Regions from separate parts of the Lysinibacillus sp. FSL M8-0216 genome, predicted to be linked through region 3. Evidence: riboswitches for the same ligand, from Rfam matches in the RefSeq annotation. Region 3 holds a riboswitch; each other region holds the start of a gene.
The links. A riboswitch is a leader RNA that binds a small molecule or an ion and turns the genes downstream of it on or off. The one in region 3 is predicted to bind thiamine pyrophosphate.
Positions count from the first base shown of each region.

Region 1: linked by a shared signal. The riboswitch ahead of thiC (phosphomethylpyrimidine synthase ThiC) and the one ahead of thiW (energy coupling factor transporter S component ThiW) in region 3 are both predicted to bind thiamine pyrophosphate.
Region 2: linked by a shared signal. The riboswitch ahead of thiM (hydroxyethylthiazole kinase) and the one ahead of thiW (energy coupling factor transporter S component ThiW) in region 3 are both predicted to bind thiamine pyrophosphate.

Region 1 is NZ_CP152007.1:236,546-242,436, forward strand. Features, by position in the region: gene MKX57_RS01115 (methyl-accepting chemotaxis protein) at 1-1,606, shown strand, start outside; gene MKX57_RS01120 (AEC family transporter) at 1,935-2,864, shown strand; TPP riboswitch at 2,931-3,045, shown strand; gene thiC (phosphomethylpyrimidine synthase ThiC) at 3,191-4,969, shown strand; gene MKX57_RS01130 (catalase) at 5,180-5,891, opposite strand, start outside.
Region 2 is NZ_CP152007.1:3,663,390-3,669,280, reverse strand. Features, by position in the region: gene thiI (tRNA uracil 4-sulfurtransferase ThiI) at 1-820, shown strand, start outside; gene MKX57_RS18140 (alpha/beta-type small acid-soluble spore protein) at 972-1,190, shown strand; gene thiE (thiamine phosphate synthase) at 1,264-1,905, opposite strand; gene thiD (bifunctional hydroxymethylpyrimidine kinase/phosphomethylpyrimidine kinase) at 1,895-2,719, opposite strand; gene thiM (hydroxyethylthiazole kinase) at 2,707-3,474, opposite strand; TPP riboswitch at 3,561-3,659, opposite strand; gene MKX57_RS18120 (acyl--CoA ligase) at 3,847-5,430, shown strand; gene sppA (signal peptide peptidase SppA) at 5,615-5,891, shown strand, end outside.
Region 3 is NZ_CP152007.1:877,217-883,107, reverse strand. Features, by position in the region: gene MKX57_RS04040 (spermidine/putrescine ABC transporter substrate-binding protein) at 1-893, shown strand, start outside; gene MKX57_RS04035 (tetracycline resistance MFS efflux pump) at 1,384-2,580, shown strand; TPP riboswitch at 2,632-2,739, shown strand; gene thiW (energy coupling factor transporter S component ThiW) at 2,834-3,337, shown strand; gene MKX57_RS04025 (VWA domain-containing protein) at 3,428-5,891, opposite strand, start outside.

The sequences.
Region 1 (5,891 bases), 640 kb from region 3:
GGGACGGACCGTTTTAACGGAGCCCTATGACTATAGTGTAAACGGTCAAACCGTACTAATGACCACAATTTCTGTACCATTAGTCAATGCTTCAGGGAAGTTTTTTGGTGTATTGACGGCGGATGTATCGATTGATTATTTAAATGAGCTGACAAAGTCTGTTGCTCCGGAAGGCGGCTATGCGGCAATTATTACAAATAACGGTGTACTAACAGCTAACAGCTTCGGTAAAGAGCTGGATGGGCAAAATATGCAAGACGACCCTGCTTGGACAAGCATAAGTAAGACAATGGAAAACGGCGAGCTAACAAGTATGTACATAGAGTCTAATGAACTAAAGGATCAAGCTTATAATGTGTTTGCTCCAATGATTTTAGAGGACATTGACGAAACTTGGACCGTTCAAATCGTATTAGCTGAATCAAAAATTTTAGAAACATATAACCATGTATTTATATATACGATTATAGCATCCATTATAATGGTAGCCTTGATGACTGCTGCAAGTGTACTATTTATTTACAAACAGTTAAAGCCGCTCAAGTTTTTACGTGCTTCAATTGAAACAGCAGCAGCAGGTGATTTAACACAAAAGGTAGAGGATAAATATATTAAACTAGATGAAATTGGGGCAGTCGCATTGGCCTATAATAATATGTTGGATAAAACTAATAGTGCTATTAAAGCGGTGTTAAACTCCACGACTCTATTGAACCAATCTTCTAACCAGGTACATGAGGCGTTTAATGAAATCGTGTCCTCTAGTCAAGAGGTATCAGTAGCCATTAATGAAATTGCACAGGGTGCATCGAAGCAATCAGAGGATACTGAAGAAACGAACTATCGTATGATGGATTTATCGGATCAAATAGACGCTATTACTGCGCTTTCGAATGAAATGGACGATTTATCCAACAAGACAAATGTGACAACAGAAAAAGGCATGCAAGAGGTTCTAAGTTTACATGAACATAATATAGAGACGAATGAGATGAACAGCCGTATTCAGCAGCAAATGGAATCGCTAGCTTCTAATATTGCCAATATTAATCAAATTATTGCCTCCATTCAAAGCATTACGGAGCAAACTAATCTATTAGCTTTAAATGCAAGTATTGAGGCTGCACGAGCTGGTGAGCATGGAAAAGGTTTTGCTGTCGTGGCGGAAGAAGTAAGAAAGTTGGCAGAGCAATCAAAAACTGAAACAGAAATTATTAAAAGCACGGTAGAAAGTATTTTAGAAAATTCTCAGCAAACAGTTGCAGTCATTGCATCAAATGCAGACTTAATGCAATCTCAAAATGAGTCCGTACAAAGCACGCAATTGGCCTTTAAAGATAATAGTGATTTGTCACGTGCAATTGCAACTTCTATTAGTGAACTAATGACACAGTTGTCTACTATGTTAGAGCATAAAAATCAAGCGATTATGTCCATTCAAAGTATATCGGCTATATCAGAGGAAACAGCGGCCTCTGCTGAGCAAGTAAGTGCCTCTGCAATGGACCAACAAGCAGAATTGCAAAAAGTGGCAGAGTCTATGCAAAATATGAATGATATCTCTAATGAACTGCAAGAGGTAGTTAATCTATTTAAGCTTGCGTAAAGAAAAAGGCTACCTAAAATCTAAAGGTAGCTCAGACTGTTGATAAAAGGAATCGAGAAGTTCATGCTCGATTCCTTTTTCATTTTTACTTCATGAAAAATAATTCTTTGCTGCCTAATCATACATGGCCCTAAATGAATGAGTTTTGGTAATTCTTACATTGTGTACATTGTTCTCGTTCATTGATTTGATTTTTTGAATCTTTTCAACCATAGGAACAAGGCGCGCCCCGTCCGTAGTGGAAATCAACGGTTTTAATTATGAAAGTAAGTGTCATTGACCAAGTGCATGATCGACACTACTATTAAAAGGGAGGGGGGACATCAATATGGTGTATCTTGGAATGATTTTCTTTCAAATTGTCGCACCTATTTTAGTATTACTTGTACTAGGTGCTATTCTACAAAAGAAATTTCGCTTTAATTTAAAAGCATTATCACAGCTTATTACATATTGTTTTATGCCAGCCGCTGTATTTATTAATTTATATGAGACGAATATAAAGCTGTCTGTTCTAGGAGAAGTCGGATTGTTTGTTGTACTTTTTATCGGTAGTCAAATGCTGCTTAGTCACTTTTTAGCGAAAGGGCTTGGCCTCGCCAAAACTGAGGCGGCTGTTTTTAAAAATAGTGTAGTACTCATTAACTCTGGGAACTATGGGATTCCGGTAGCTCAAATGATTTTTGCCACTCAACCTATTGGTGTAGCCATCCAGGTTATACTCGTTATCTTTCAAAACATGACAACGTATACGTATGGTTTATATAATTTAATTTCCTCTACTAAATCGGGCATGACGATTTTTAAGGACTTTATAAAAATGCCTATTATTCACGCTTTAATAATCGGTGTGGCCATGAATTATTTTGATATTGGCATTCCGCAGTTTATTAAAATACCAATAGACCATGTAGCAGATGGTTTTATTGCCGTTGCATTAATCACGCTAGGCGCCCAATTGTCTCAGATGGAGATCAAAACGATGTTTAATAAAACAGTATTCGTCAGCTGCTTCACGCGATTATTTATCGGACCAGCCGTGGCTTTAGTCATTATCTATGCGCTGGGTTTAGATGGGGTTGTGGCACAATCATTATTTATAGCAAGTGCTTTTCCCACATCCCGCAACAGTTCAAGTCTAGCATTAGAGTATGATGTAGAGTCGGCAACAGCTGCACAAACCGTTTTATTCTCAACCATTGTGAGTTGTATAACGGTCACGATTGTGATTTATATTGCGGATGTATTGTTTACCTAATAGAAAATATTTAAATGATAACTTCCATCTCTTAGCAATATCTGCTACACTAGCATCAAACTGAATAGTATTAACTAGGGGGGTCTGATGAGTCAGGCTGAGAGGGAAACGCATAGAGGTTTCTTGACCCTTTGGACCTGATCTGGCTCATACCAGCGTGGGAAAGTTAAGAAGCTATTGCCTATTACGTGCAATCAATAGACCCTTTACATTCATGGCCGGATCCAATTATTATTTTGGATTCGGCCTTTATTTATTTTATTTGATTGTTGGGTGAGCTAGATTCGGTCCTTGCCTAAAATATATTTAAGGGAGAGAAGTAGCTCATGTCAGCAATTAGTGAAAAGAACATTACGATTATGTCTAACTTTGAAGGAAGTAAAAAGGTTTATGTGGAAGGATCTCGTCCAGATATATTAGTACCAATGCGTGAAATTGCATTAAGTCCGACGACTGGTAGCTTTGGAGATGAAGAAAATGCCCCGATTCGAGTGTATGATACGAGTGGACCATATACAGATCCTTCCTTTCGTGTGGATATTACAAAAGGCTTACCTGCTTTAAGAAGTCCTTGGATACAAGAGCGAGGGGATGTTGAGGAATACGGAGGACGTACGATTAAACCTGAGGATAATGGTTTTCGTCGTGCTGATGATCCACGTATCCATGAAAATGTCTTTCCGGAATTGGTGAGAAAGCCTTTACGTGCAAAGAAGGGTAGAAATGTCACACAGCTTCATTATGCTAGAAAGGGAATTATTACACCTGAGATGGAATTTGTAGCGATACGCGAAAATATGGACCCAGATTTCGTACGTTCAGAGATTGCAGCAGGCCGAGCTATTATGCCTTCCAATATTAATCATCCAGAGGCAGAGCCAATGATTATCGGTCGTAATTTCCATGTGAAAATTAATGCGAACATTGGAAATTCAGCCGTATCATCCTCGATTGCAGAGGAGGTCGAAAAAATGACATGGGCTACACGCTGGGGCGCTGATAATATTATGGATCTATCAACTGGCAAGCATATTCATACAACGAGAGAATGGATTATTCGAAATGCTGCAGTACCCGTTGGGACAGTACCAATTTATCAGGCATTAGAAAAAGTGAATGGTGTGGCTGAGGATTTAACGTGGGAGGTGTACCGTGATACGCTTATTGAACAAGCGGAGCAAGGGGTAGATTATTTCACTATTCATGCAGGTGTCCTTTTACGTTATGTCCCTCTTACCGCAAACCGTGTAACGGGTATTGTGTCTCGGGGTGGGTCCATTATGGCGCAGTGGTGCTTATACCATCATCAAGAGAACTTCCTCTATACTCATTTTGAGGAAATATGCGAAATTATGAAAGCTTATGATGTAGCCTTCTCATTAGGAGATGGCTTACGCCCAGGGTCAATTGCGGATGCTAACGATGAAGCACAATTCGCGGAGCTGGAAACATTAGGCGAATTAACGCAAATCGCATGGAAGCATGATGTTCAAGTAATGGTGGAAGGGCCAGGTCATGTTCCAATGCATTTGATTAAAGAAAATATGGACAAGCAATTAGAGGTTTGTAAGGAAGCTCCCTTCTATACATTAGGTCCATTGACAACAGATATTGCGCCAGGTTATGACCATATTACATCTGCTATTGGAGCGGCGATGATTGGTTGGTTTGGAACTGCTATGCTCTGCTACGTGACACCGAAGGAACATTTAGGTTTACCTAATAGGGAGGATGTTCGAGTAGGGGTTATTACTTATAAAATTGCTGCACATGCTGCAGATTTAGCAAAGGGTCACCCAGGTGCACAGCAACGGGATGATGCACTGTCAAAAGCGCGTTTTGAGTTCCGCTGGCGCGATCAATTTAACCTTTCTCTTGATCCAGAGCGTGCAGTAGAATATCATGATGAAACATTGCCAGCAGAAGGAGCCAAAACGGCTCATTTTTGTTCAATGTGCGGGCCTAAATTTTGTAGCATGAGAATTTCCCAGGATATTCGTAATTATGCTAAAGAAAAGGATTTAAATACAACAGAAGCCATCCATGAAGGTATGAGGGAAAAGTCAGCGGAGTTTAAAAAGGCAGGTAGTCAAATCTATCAATAATAATAGTGCGAGGCTTGTGTTTATTTACTAGACACAAGCCTTTTTTTTATGTTGGTTTCACAACTTAATAGGGGAGATGAATAAAAGTAATATATGCATTTGCAAATAGAAGTGAACGCTTGAACCTAGACGAATACAAAAAAGCTCCACGTGAATTATACATTCACATGGAGTAAAAGTTGGATTTGGATATCAATAATAAGTGGAATATTAAACGTTTGTTGGTTGTTTTACGTATGGATTTGTAAGATCCATACCTTCTAATGAAAGACCCATTGCTTTTGCAACACCTTCACCATATGCTGGATCAGCTAAATAGCAGTGAAGAATGTGACGGCGTTTGATGAATTCCTCAACAGAAGCCATATCATTAGCCGTATTTTCAAATAGACGTTGTTGTTCTTTCGCAGTCATTAGGCGGAAAAGTTTACCTGGTTGCTCGAAGTAATTACTATCGTCTTCACGGAAATCATGAATTCCTGCATGACCATCGATGTGTAACTCAGGCTCTTTATGGTCTAAATTATGTTCCCATTCACCATAGCTATTTGGTTCATAGCCTAGTGTTGATCCAAGGTTGCCGTCAAAACGCATAGAGCCATCTCGGTGGAAAGTACGGAATGGACATTTTGGTGCGTTAACAGGAAGCATATAGTGGTTTACACCTAAACGGTAGCGTTGTGCATCCGCATAGGCAAAGATACGACCTTGTAACATTTTATCTGGTGAGAAGCTAATACCAGGGACGATGTTAGATGGTGCAAAGGCAGCTTGTTCCACTTCTGCAAAGTAGTTGTCCGGGTTTTTATTTAACTCAAACTCACCTACAGGAATTAATGGGAAATCTTTTTTATACCATACTTTTGTTAAATCGAATGGGTTGTATGGTAGCTCACGAGCTTGCTCCTCTGTCATAACCTGA
Region 2 (5,891 bases), 2.0 Mb from region 3:
TGTTTTACCTCAATTTAATAATTTATCTGTTAAAGTGAAGCGACCTGATATTGAGTTACGTGTAGAAGTCCGCCATGATGCAACCTATATGATGGCACAAGTCATTCCAGGTGCAGGCGGAATGCCTGTAGGATCAAACGGGAAGTCATTGTTAATGCTTTCAGGTGGTATTGATAGTCCAGTTGCAGGTTATTTAATGATGAAACGCGGAGTCCGTTTAGAAGCCATTCACTTTTTTAGTCCGCCCTATACAAGCGAAAATTCATTGGAAAAAGTAAAAGTGCTTGCAAATGAGTTAACGAAATTTGGAGCTAATATACGATTACATGTTATTCCTTTTACTGAAATACAAGTTCTGATTAAAGAAAAAGTACCTTCTAATGTATCAATGACAACAACTCGGCGTATGATGTTAAAAGTTGCAGATCAAGTGCGAGAAGAAATCGGTGCTCTTGCGATTGTCACAGGAGAAAGTCTTGGACAAGTAGCAAGTCAAACACTTGAAAGCTTAACAGCAATAAATGCAGTAACGAATACACCTATTTTACGACCGTTAATTTCATCAGATAAATTAGAAATCATTGAGTTAGCTGAACAAATCGGCACATATGAAACATCTATTCAGCCTTTTGAGGACTGCTGTACAATCTTTACGCCTGCTAGTCCTAAAACAAAGCCTAAGCTCGAAAAGGTTGAGCATTACGAAAGCTTTTCTGATTTTGATGAACTGATAGCACGCGCGGTCAAAAATCGTGAGGTCTATATTTTCCCTAAGAAAGAAGAAGAGCAAAAGCAAGATAAGTTTGCTGATCTTTTATAAATCAAAATTTCAAAAGCCGTCTCAAATAGCTTATTTGAGACGGCTTTTTTGTATAGTTCGCCGAATGCCAATAGAGGTACATTTTACCTTTATTTTTTTTGTATTAAAAATCTAATAACGCACATTCTATATTCACAAGGAGGTGAGAAACATGGCTTCAAACAACAACCGCAGTTCAAACCAGCTTGCAGTACCTGGTGTACAACAAGCACTTGATCAAATGAAATACGAAATTGCACAAGAATTTGGTGTTCAATTAGGGGCTGACGCTTCAGCTCGTGCTAACGGTTCCGTTGGTGGTGAAATCACTAAACGTCTTGTACAAATGGCAGAATCTCAATTAAAAGGTATGCCAAACAACAACAACTAATAAATGCTAACTAAGCATTTATAAACTCAAAACCAGTGACCGTAAAAGGCACTGGTTTTAGTTTGTTTATCAATCATTTTTTTATGCGAGATAAAGACTTAAACATGGATACTGTTTGTTCAATATCCTTACTGTCACAGATAGCAGAAATAACAGCAACTCCGTCAGCACCAGCTTGCAAAACAACATTAGCGTTTGTCCAATTTATTCCACCTATGGCTACAATGGGAAAGTTAGGCTGCAATTTGGAAGCTTGCTGTAAAAAAATTGTGCCACATGGTGGTTGTGCATCACTTTTAGATGTTGTGGCAAAAATAGGTCCAATTCCTACATAGTCCGCATGATGGTCAATAGCCGTTTGTAGCTCTTCCTGTGAATGTACAGAAACGCCAAGGAGCCGGTTTGCCATTTTTTTACGTGCAATGGCAATCTGTTCATCATCTTGGCCAATATGAACACCATCTGCACCAAGTCGAACTGCTAGATCCACATCATCGTTAATGATAAACGGCACACGGTAATGTTGACATCGTTTTTGGCATTGGCGGGCAAATTGCTCATAAGCTAATCCTGTTAATGCATTAGGACCCTTTTCACGTAATTGAAACATAGTAATGCCAGCCCGCAGCGCTTGTTCGAGTACAGCTAAAGGTTCCTGTTGGGAAACATTGCTTGTACCCATAATAAAATAAAGCTGTAAATCTTCACGTTTCAAGTAATTTCACCTCGCAGGCACCTTTATGCAACTGATAAGCAAAATGATTTGTGGGCCCATGACCATTACCAATGTCTAAATCGTGCATAATGGCTAATTGTATAAATTTTTTAGCTTCGATAATAGCTTTTTCAATGGACAAACCTTGACCAAGGAAAGCCGTGATAGCTGCTGAAAATGTACAACCTGTACCATGTGTGTTTTCCGTCGAAATACGAGGAGACTGCATGGAAAATGATTTGTCATTTTTTATAAATACATAATCAATTGCATATAACGAATTGGGTAGATGCCCACCTTTAATGATGACACATTGAACACCTAGTTGGAAAAAGCATTGAGCAATTTCCTCCATATCCGAGAAATGATTTATTTTTCTTCCCGTAAGTGCCTCTGCTTCTGGTATATTTGGTGTCACAATTGTAGCAAGAGGAAGTAAAGACATGCGCATGGCCTCGATAGCCTCTTGCTGCAGTAAGCTTTCTCCACCTTTTGCAATCATAACGGGATCAACAATTAGTGGGATTTTTAAATCGTCAATAATGTGTGCAATACCTTGAATAATTTCCGAGGAATAAAGCATCCCTGTTTTAATCGCAGCAATCGAAAAATCTTCAAGTAATGCATGAAATTGTTTTTCAACAAAGTCAACGTCAATTGGGAAAACCCCTGTTACACCAATTGTGTTTTGAGCAGTTAATGCTGTAATAACGGAGGTGCCAAAAACCCCTAATTCCTGAAATGTTTTTAAATCAGCCTGAATGCCAGCGCCACCGCCACTATCCGAGCCTGCAATTGTCGTTACAATATGCATGATGCCTCACCCTCCTTTGAAAGACGATGTAAGGCATTAAGCAAAGCAATTTGAATATCCCCGATATCCTCTGTAAATGCGGATGCTAACTCAGCTGCTTTTTTATAGTATGTCAGTGTTTCCGCTAATTGGCTATACGGATCATCTCCTGAAGAGAAGGCTGCTCCACATATAGCGCTAAGTAAACAGCCTGTACCCGTTACTTCAGTCATTTGTGAATTTCCACCTGTAATCCATTGGCTCTGCACACCGTCTGTCATAAAATCATGTTTGCCTGTAACAATGACTATACAGTTGTAGCGTTGAGCCAATAGTGTAGCCTCAGTCTCTATGGCAATAAATCCCTCACCACTATCAACACCTTTTTGTTGCCATTCTACATTGGCTAATGCCGCAAGCTCACCCTTGTTACAGCGTATGACTGCAAATTGTATAGCTGAAAGTAATAGGTGTACGGTTTCCTTGCGATAAACTGTGGCACCTGCGCCAACCGGATCTAATATAACAGGAATGGCAAGGGTATTTGCTTTTTTTCCTGCTAACAGCATTGATTCTTTTGTTCGGTCATTTAGTGTACCAATATTGATTAAAAGAGCGTCTGCAATGGCGACCATTTCCTCCACCTCATGGCTATCATCAGCCATGACAGGAGAGGCACCTAATGCCAATAGACCATTGGCTTGGAAATTAGCCACGACATAATTAGTTATACAGTGAATAAGCGGTTGTTGTTGACGAATTGTTTGAAAAATCATTTTAGTCCTCCTTTATTGGTGGACGTAAGCATGCAAAAAAGGCCCTTTTTACGTAAAAATGCACGAAAAAGAGCCTTTCATCTGAAAAAACGATGTTCATTGCTCCCTACGTCAGTATTAACTAACAGGTTCAAAGGGTCAGGTTTTACCTTCTCAACTCTTTATGAGTCCCCCTGCAATCTTGCTTATAGTTGACCAAAATGTACCATACTTTTCATATGTATTCAATAGCAAGTTTTCCTATCGACAAAACGTGACTGATGCCATATAGCTAAGCATGATAGTTGTCATGACTTTACTTAAATCAAGTGTAAACCATTGAAAATACTAGAAAAGGAGTATAATGTGTCTTAACAAAAGGGGGCATTTGCCATGAATAGACAAGAATTAGTAGCACCAGAATGGTATAACATAACAGATGAATTTGAAAAATATGCAAAGGATTCAACTAAAAATGCATTGATTATTTATCATGAGCATTCTGATGTACAATTTATCACCTACGCACATTTACTTGAAAGAGCGAATCAGGCGGCACATGTCTTTACAAAAAGTGGATTAACTAAAGGTGATGTCATTTTAGTGATGGTACCACGCTCAGTAGAAGCATACATTGTCTATATTGCTGCATTAAAAGCGGGTTTAATAATCATTCCAAGCTCTGAAATGCTAAGAACAAAAGATATTGAGTATCGTATTCATCATGCTGATGCTAAAGCTGTTGTAGCCTTTGAGCCTTATATTGAGCAATTTGATCAAGTAGGGAATTTACAAAATATACAGCAATTTGTTATCGGTAATGCACATGAACCATGGCAGCCGTTAGTAGACAAAATGCGAAAGCAACCAACAACTTACATAAGTTCTACACCAACAAAAAGTACAGACCATGCCTTTTTAGCTTACACAAGTGGCACAACAGGTAACCCGAAAGCTGCTGTGCATACTCATAGCTGGGGCTATGCACATTTACGGACAACAGCCCCACACTGGCTAGGAGTACAAGAAAATGATATTGTATGGGCAACTTCAGCACCAGGATGGCAAAAATGGATTTGGAGTCCGTTTCTCGCGATTTTAGGCAGCGGTGCCACTGCATTTGTTTATAAAGGAAAGTTTGATGCAGCAACATATTTAGCATTGCTTGAAAAATTTAAGATGAATGTCTTATGTTGCACACCGACAGAATATCGTTTTATGGCAGCACTTGAAAATTTACAGGAGTATGACATCAGTTCAATTCGACAAGCTGTTTCAGCAGGTGAGCCATTGAACAGTGATGTCATTAAAAAATTCTCAGACACTTTCCATCTACAAGTGCGAGATGGTTATGGTCAGACTGAGAATACACTTCTTGTAGGGACTATGGTTGGTATGGACGCAAGAGTTGGTTCGATGGGTAAACCTACGCCAGGCAATACGGTTGACATTATAGACGATTTTGGCGAGCCAGTTGCTATAGGAGAAGTAGGTGATATTGCTGTTCATCGAGAAACACCTGCACTTTTTAAAAAATATTTAAATGATCCTGAACGTACTAATTTACAATTCCGTGGTGATTGGTATATAACAGGGGATCGAGCTTATAAAGATGCGGACGGCTATTTTTGGTTTGAAGGCCGCGGAGATGATGTTATTATTTCCTCAGGTTACACAATTGGACCTTTTGAAGTAGAGGATGCGCTGATGAAGCATCCGACTGTGAAAGAGGTTGCTGTCATTGCAAGTCCCGATAAAGTTCGCGGGAACATCGTTAAAGCATTCATTATCCTTCATAATGGTGTTAATTGTAATCAAGAGCTTATTCAATGCCTTCAAAATCATGTCAAATCATTAACGGCACCTTATAAATACCCACGTGCTATTGAATTTGTTACTGAGTTACCCAAAACTGCATCTGGTAAAATTAGACGTGTTGAATTAAGACAACAAGAATTAAAACATCTTGTACAATAATCATTTCCTAGGAAATAATGTCGAAAATCAAAGTTCATGCAAAGAAATGAACTTTGATTTTTTTTTTATTTTTAGGTAAGGTATTATGAGGAAATAAATAGAATAAAACTTTTTGCATATTATTGCAAAAAAATGAAACAAATGAGCAAGTCATACGTATTACGAGTTAAGGAGGCGGAAAGACATGAATGTTAAAAGGTGGGTTGCATTAATAGTGGCTGGTGTTCTTTTACTGTTTTCATTAGGGATTAATACCATTTTTGCACTATTTAAAGCAGATTTCCTAGGTAATTTTGACAGTTTAATGGCAGGAAATAACCTAGATGTATATGAAAATGTAATTGAAGGAGATAATTATGATAAAAGGATTGCCTATTTAAAGGTAGATGGAACAATCCAAGATATTGGATCAAGTTCACTATGGCAACCTGTTGCATATGATCATCAATTTTTCTTAGATC
Region 3 (5,891 bases):
ATGTCATTTATGAAACATTTGATTCCAATGAAGCTATGATGACTAAAATACAGCAAGGTGGTACAGCGTATGATATTGCTGTCCCTTCTGAGTATATGATTGAAAAAATGAAGGAAGATAATTTATTGATTCCTTTAGACAAAGCAAAAATCCCGAATTTTAAAAATATCGATCCGTACTTTTTAGATTTACCATTCGATGATAACAATCAATTTTCAGTTCCTTACTTCTGGGGAACAGTAGGAATTGTATATAATCCAAAGCTAGTTGGGAACTTAGATTTCTCCTCCTGGGACGATTTATGGGATCCTTCATTAAAAAGAAAAGTATTTTTAGTAGACGGTGCCCGCGAAGTGATTGGGATGGGTTTAAATAGTCTTGGACACTCCTTGAATTCATTGGATAACGATGAATTGCGTGAAGCAACTGACAAGCTGATTACACTTGCGCCAAACGTAAAAGCGATCATTGGGGATGAAATTACACCATTAATGATCAATAATGAAGCATCAGTGGCCCTCACTTGGTCTGGTCAGGCAGCGGACATGATGTCTGAAAATGAAGAGTTGGACTTTGCTGTTCCTGAAGAGGGCTCCAATTTATGGTTCGATAATATGGTTATACCAAAAACCTCAAAAAATATTGATGGTGCACATGCCTTTATCAATTTTATGCTAAGTGCTGAATCTGGTGCTCAAAATGCCGATTATGTTGGCTATTCGACGCCTAATATCGCTGCGATGGACTTAATGGACCCTGAAGTAGTTGCTGATGAACGCTATTACCCTTCTGAAGAGCAACGTGATACATTAGAGGTCTATAAAAACTTAGGCCCAGATTACTTAGGTAAATATAATGAGCTGTTTTTAGAATTTAAAATGAGTATTCGATAATTTATAAGAGCGAATTGGTCTAGAAACCAATTCGCCCTTTTTATGTAAGCATTCAGTTGTATTACTATATTTAGAAAGCAATTCTACTAGTAGCCTGTAGTAGTTCATCTTCGCAGCCCCCTCTCCTATAATCCCTTTGGTCTATGTTTAAGCTAACAATCATTTTCACCTCTAGATCAAAGAAAAGACCATAGATACTACGTGCCAATACATATGCCCATCATAGCTTCATCTTAAACAATATTATTCACTTTTATCACGCTATTTCATTTCAACAAAATTACTTCTAGCAAAAAGTTCATACGCTCTCCTAACTATTCATGTTTATTAATCAATTAGATACTATTACATTGTGAAGTTTTCTGAGAAAAAAACTTTTCTGGAAAACCATTCTAACGATTGGATCAGTTACAGCAATCTCAACTATTAGCCAGCCATAATTCTTTATGATAGACTGTACTATATTTGATTACATAAAGGGGGTTTTTCGATGACCCAGCAGAAGTCCAATAAGGCGGCTTTGTATATATTAATGTTTAATATGTTTATCGCAATGGGGAGTATTGGAATTATTATTCCTGTAATGCCGGAATATTTAAGAATATTTGGAGCAGCAGGACAAGTTCTAGGCATGCTTATTGCAACGTTCGCCTTGGCACAATTTGTATTTTCTCCAATTGCTGGGAATCTTTCTGACCTGTATGGGCGGAAAAATTTAATTATTTTCGGTCTTATACTAACAGGACTTGCACAAATCGGTTTTGGCCTTTCTACAGATGTTTGGATGCTCTTTTTGGCACGCTTTTTAGGTGGCCTTGGCTCTGCATTTGTTGCACCTCCTATTATGGCTTTTGTAGCAGACGTGACAACTTATGAAGAACGCGGAAAAGGAATGAGTATGTTAGGAGCTGCAATGTCGTTCGGCTTTATGATTGGCCCTGGAATTGGTGGTTTCCTCGCAAAGGTTAGCTTACATTTTCCATTTTTCATGGCGGGAGCTGCCGCCATTTTAGCGTCTATTTTATCGTACTTTTTATTACCATCTACAAAGCCAAATACTGCGCAAAATAGACAAAAGCAAGATAATCTGGTGAAACAGATGGCTCGCTCTGTACATATGCCTTATTTTGTTATGTTAATTATTATGATGGTATTCTCATTTGGGATTGCTAACTTCCAAACAACCTTATCACTATTTGTGACAGAAAAATTTAATTACTCACCTGGCGATATTGCTACCATTCTAGTGGTTGGTGGAGCATTTGGGGTAATTGTACAGATGTTTATCATAACGCCACTCTTTAAACGCTTTGGTGAAATGAAAGTAGTTTTGGTCAATTTATTTATTGCCTCCATTGCTATTTTCTTAATATTATTTGTTTCAGGTTTTGCACTAATATTAGTTGTAGCAACCATCTTCTCTACGGCAACAACATTAATTCGTCCAGCTGTTAATACACTCATCTCAAAACTTGCTGAAACAGAGCAAGGGTTTGCAGCCGGCTTGAACAATGCCTATATGAGTCTTGGAAATATGATTGGACCCGCTTTAGCTGGTTTCTTATTTGACTGGAATATGAATAGTCCTTATATTTTTGGTGCCATTATCTTATTAGCCTGCTTCTTCCTTGCCCTGATTTGGACATTGAAAAAGGCACCACAGCTTATGCATCCAGATTCACACTAATCATCAAAGCTTATTGACTATTGATTGAAGTATGTTACACTTCTAAAAAATACTTACCACTAGGGGAGTCTTTTAAAGGCTGAGACGTATATGGTTATATACGGACCCTTCGAACCTGATCTAGTTCATGCTAGCGGAGGGAAGTGGCGCTTCTTGCTATTTTCAGTGTATAAGCAAGGCCGCTTCCTGTCGTTTGAAGGAAGCGGCTTTTTTCATTTTCCTAGTGGCTAAAACGAAAAGGAGCGCACCTATCATGTCTATTCGAAAATTAACAATTATGGCTTTATTAGTAGCGATTGCCGTTGCAGGCTCTACGTTCATCTCCATTCCAACTGGGATTGCTCGTGCCTACCCTGTGCAGCACGCTATTAACGTAATAGGAGCCATTATACTTGGACCCGTACCTACAGTTGTAGTTGCCTTTGTTACGGCTATCATTCGTATCCTTACAGGAACAGGCTCACTGTTAGCCATTCCTGGTAGTATTATTGGAGCATTATGCGCAGGTCTTGCCTATAAATATAGCAGTAAAATGTGGCTAGCTGGTATGGGTGAAGTGATCGGCACTGGTCTTCTCGCATCGCTTGTAGCAGTGCCCTATGCAAAGTTACTTATGGGGACATCCGTAGCGGCCTTATTTTTCATGCCTGCCTTTTTAATATCAAGTTCAATTGGAGCAATCTTAGGTATTGTAGTAGCTAGCAGTTTGCGTAAAACCGTGCTAGTAAAATATTTTAATTCCCGCTCTTTTTATTAAATAACGTTGTTGATATAACTTAGAGGATTTGTCTCCATGCATATACAAAAAGCAGTGCGAAATAATTCGCACTGCTTTCATCTAACTAAATTATTGGCGTTTTTTCATACCCTTTAATAATTGTGCCACGTTCGTGTTTTCTGCCTGTACGGGGTGATTCTCTACAATTTGCTCCTTTTTCTTCGGCTTCGTTAGGAAATTCCAGCCAAAGCGTCTTATTGTAATATCAATAAAGAATAAGAGCATACCTGCAAGGAGAAGCCATGTCGCAATGTTTTGACGATCCGCCCCTTGCTTTGTAAAGTCACGGAACACTTCTTGTGGTTCTTTTAAAATAGCACCACCAGTTTGTTCGGTTAATTCTTCTATTAATTTATCATTAGCAGGAAGAAGTTCATACTCAGCACTATAGGGAACACTTAATCCAGCCTGATAAATCGTTTCCTTTTCATCAGCGATACGGAAGAAGATTAATCCCGGGTCAGCTTGTACTACAGCACGCACCTGAGAGGCTGATATAGTTTCAAGCTGTGTGTCTAACTCTTCACCAGCTTCATTAACCGCAACAATATCTAAAAAGGCTGCTTCATTTGTAGGATCTGTAATCATAAAGGACCCATCTGATTCTATTCTTACATCATAGGCAACATCATTATAACTTGGGAGCATTTGTGAAATAAGCGTTTGCCAAAATGTGCCCCAGTTTTGCCATCTTGCCCAGTCGCCCGACCACTTTCCTGTTGAATCAGAAGTGAATGCGAATGTTTTGCCAAGACCGTATTGCCATTGTGCTAACACCGGATCTTCTTTTTCGCTTTCAGCCACGACGGTAGCACCCTGCTTTGCGGTTGTTCCGATATAAGCATTCATTTGTGGAACGCCATTGGCAAATAGCGTATTCCATCCCCCTGCATGATAGAGTATTGGATAAAATGGGTTATCCTCAATGTACGTACGGGAAATCATAGCTGTTTCACGAGATAAAATGGAAGGAATAGTTTGCTCATCGATAACATTGTAGAAACGTCCGCTTCCCATCTCACTCAGAGCTTCCAATAAGTTAGCATCCGCATCTTGACCAATAGCCACTGTTGATAAAGTTATTCCAGTATCTTTTCCTTGTTCAATTAAATCTTCATAATTTCCTGGCTGTGATTGTCCATCCGTTAAAAGAATAATATGCTTACGTTGCAGTTTTATATCTGCTAGGTTTTCATATGCTTTTGCAAGTGAACCATAGATTTCTGTCCCGCCTCCTGGTGTAACAGATAAAATGGTATCCACTGCCTCTTCTTTATTGTTCAGAGGACCAGTCTCTATAATTTCCCATGGTCGATCATCAAATGCTATAAATCCTAATGTATCTTCATCACGTAGCATTTCAACTGAACGTGCTGCTGCTTCCTTTGCAAGCTCTAGCTTGGATCCTGACATACTACCAGAGCGATCTAGTACAATGACAAGTCCTAATGAAGGTAATTGTTCTTTCCCCTTAATTTCCATTTCAACAGGTAATAATGTTTCAATTGGCGTTTTAAAATAACCACCTAAACCAAAGCTATTTTCTCCACCAACCATTGCAAAACCAACACCAAAGTTTTTGACTGCTTGCTCTATCACACTCATTTTCGCCTCACCGACTAAATGTCCTGGTACATTATCGAAAATAATGGCATTATATTGCAAATAACTAGAGAGTTCATTTGGTAAGCTTTCAGGTGATTTTATATCATAGGCTATTGATTGCTGACCAAGTGCCGCCGCTATTGGTGAAGCTGTTTCATAGCCATTCACAATGAGTAAATGTGGTTCGCTTTGTACCATTGTGACACTTGTTAATTTATTGTTTTCAAATATTGCGTCTTGTCCTACTTGAACAACGGCTTCATATTTCACCAGCCCTTCACCAGTCGCTGCATGTTTATAGGTAAACATATTCGTTCCTTCGGCTAGCTCGACTGCCTCACGATGAATCAGTTCATCATTTTCATATAATAATAGCTCGCCTTGTCCAGCTGTTGTTGCATGCACTTCTGTTACCAGTTGTTGTTGCTCACCCACATAGGCAACTTGTGGGGACACAAAGCTTATTAATGAAACATCATTCACAACAGGCTGACTAAAGGGCACAACATCCACACTAATATTGGAGCCTTTAAACTTCGTGGCGAAATCTAAAGCATTGCCCTTTGTCTCATTGCCGTCCGTTAAGAGCACAAAGCGTGTTGCTTTTTTCGGATCTATAATACCTGTGGCAAGTTGCAGGCTTTGTTCTATATTCGTTTGATCAGTAGCCTTTATTTCCGTAAACTTTGGTACTTCCTTTAATGTTTTAGTCATAATGGCTTCTGTTTGTAATGTTGATGAGAATGAATACAGCCCTGCAAGCTGTTCGTCTTTTTTCGATTGTAAACTATCCTGTATAAACTGTACCATCTCATCTTCAGTCCCATTCATGGAAGCTGAGCGGTCAATTAGATACACGATTTGTTCTTCTTTTATAGGTAATAAAAGATACGGCCCTGCCAATGCGAAAACTAAACAGCCTACCGCT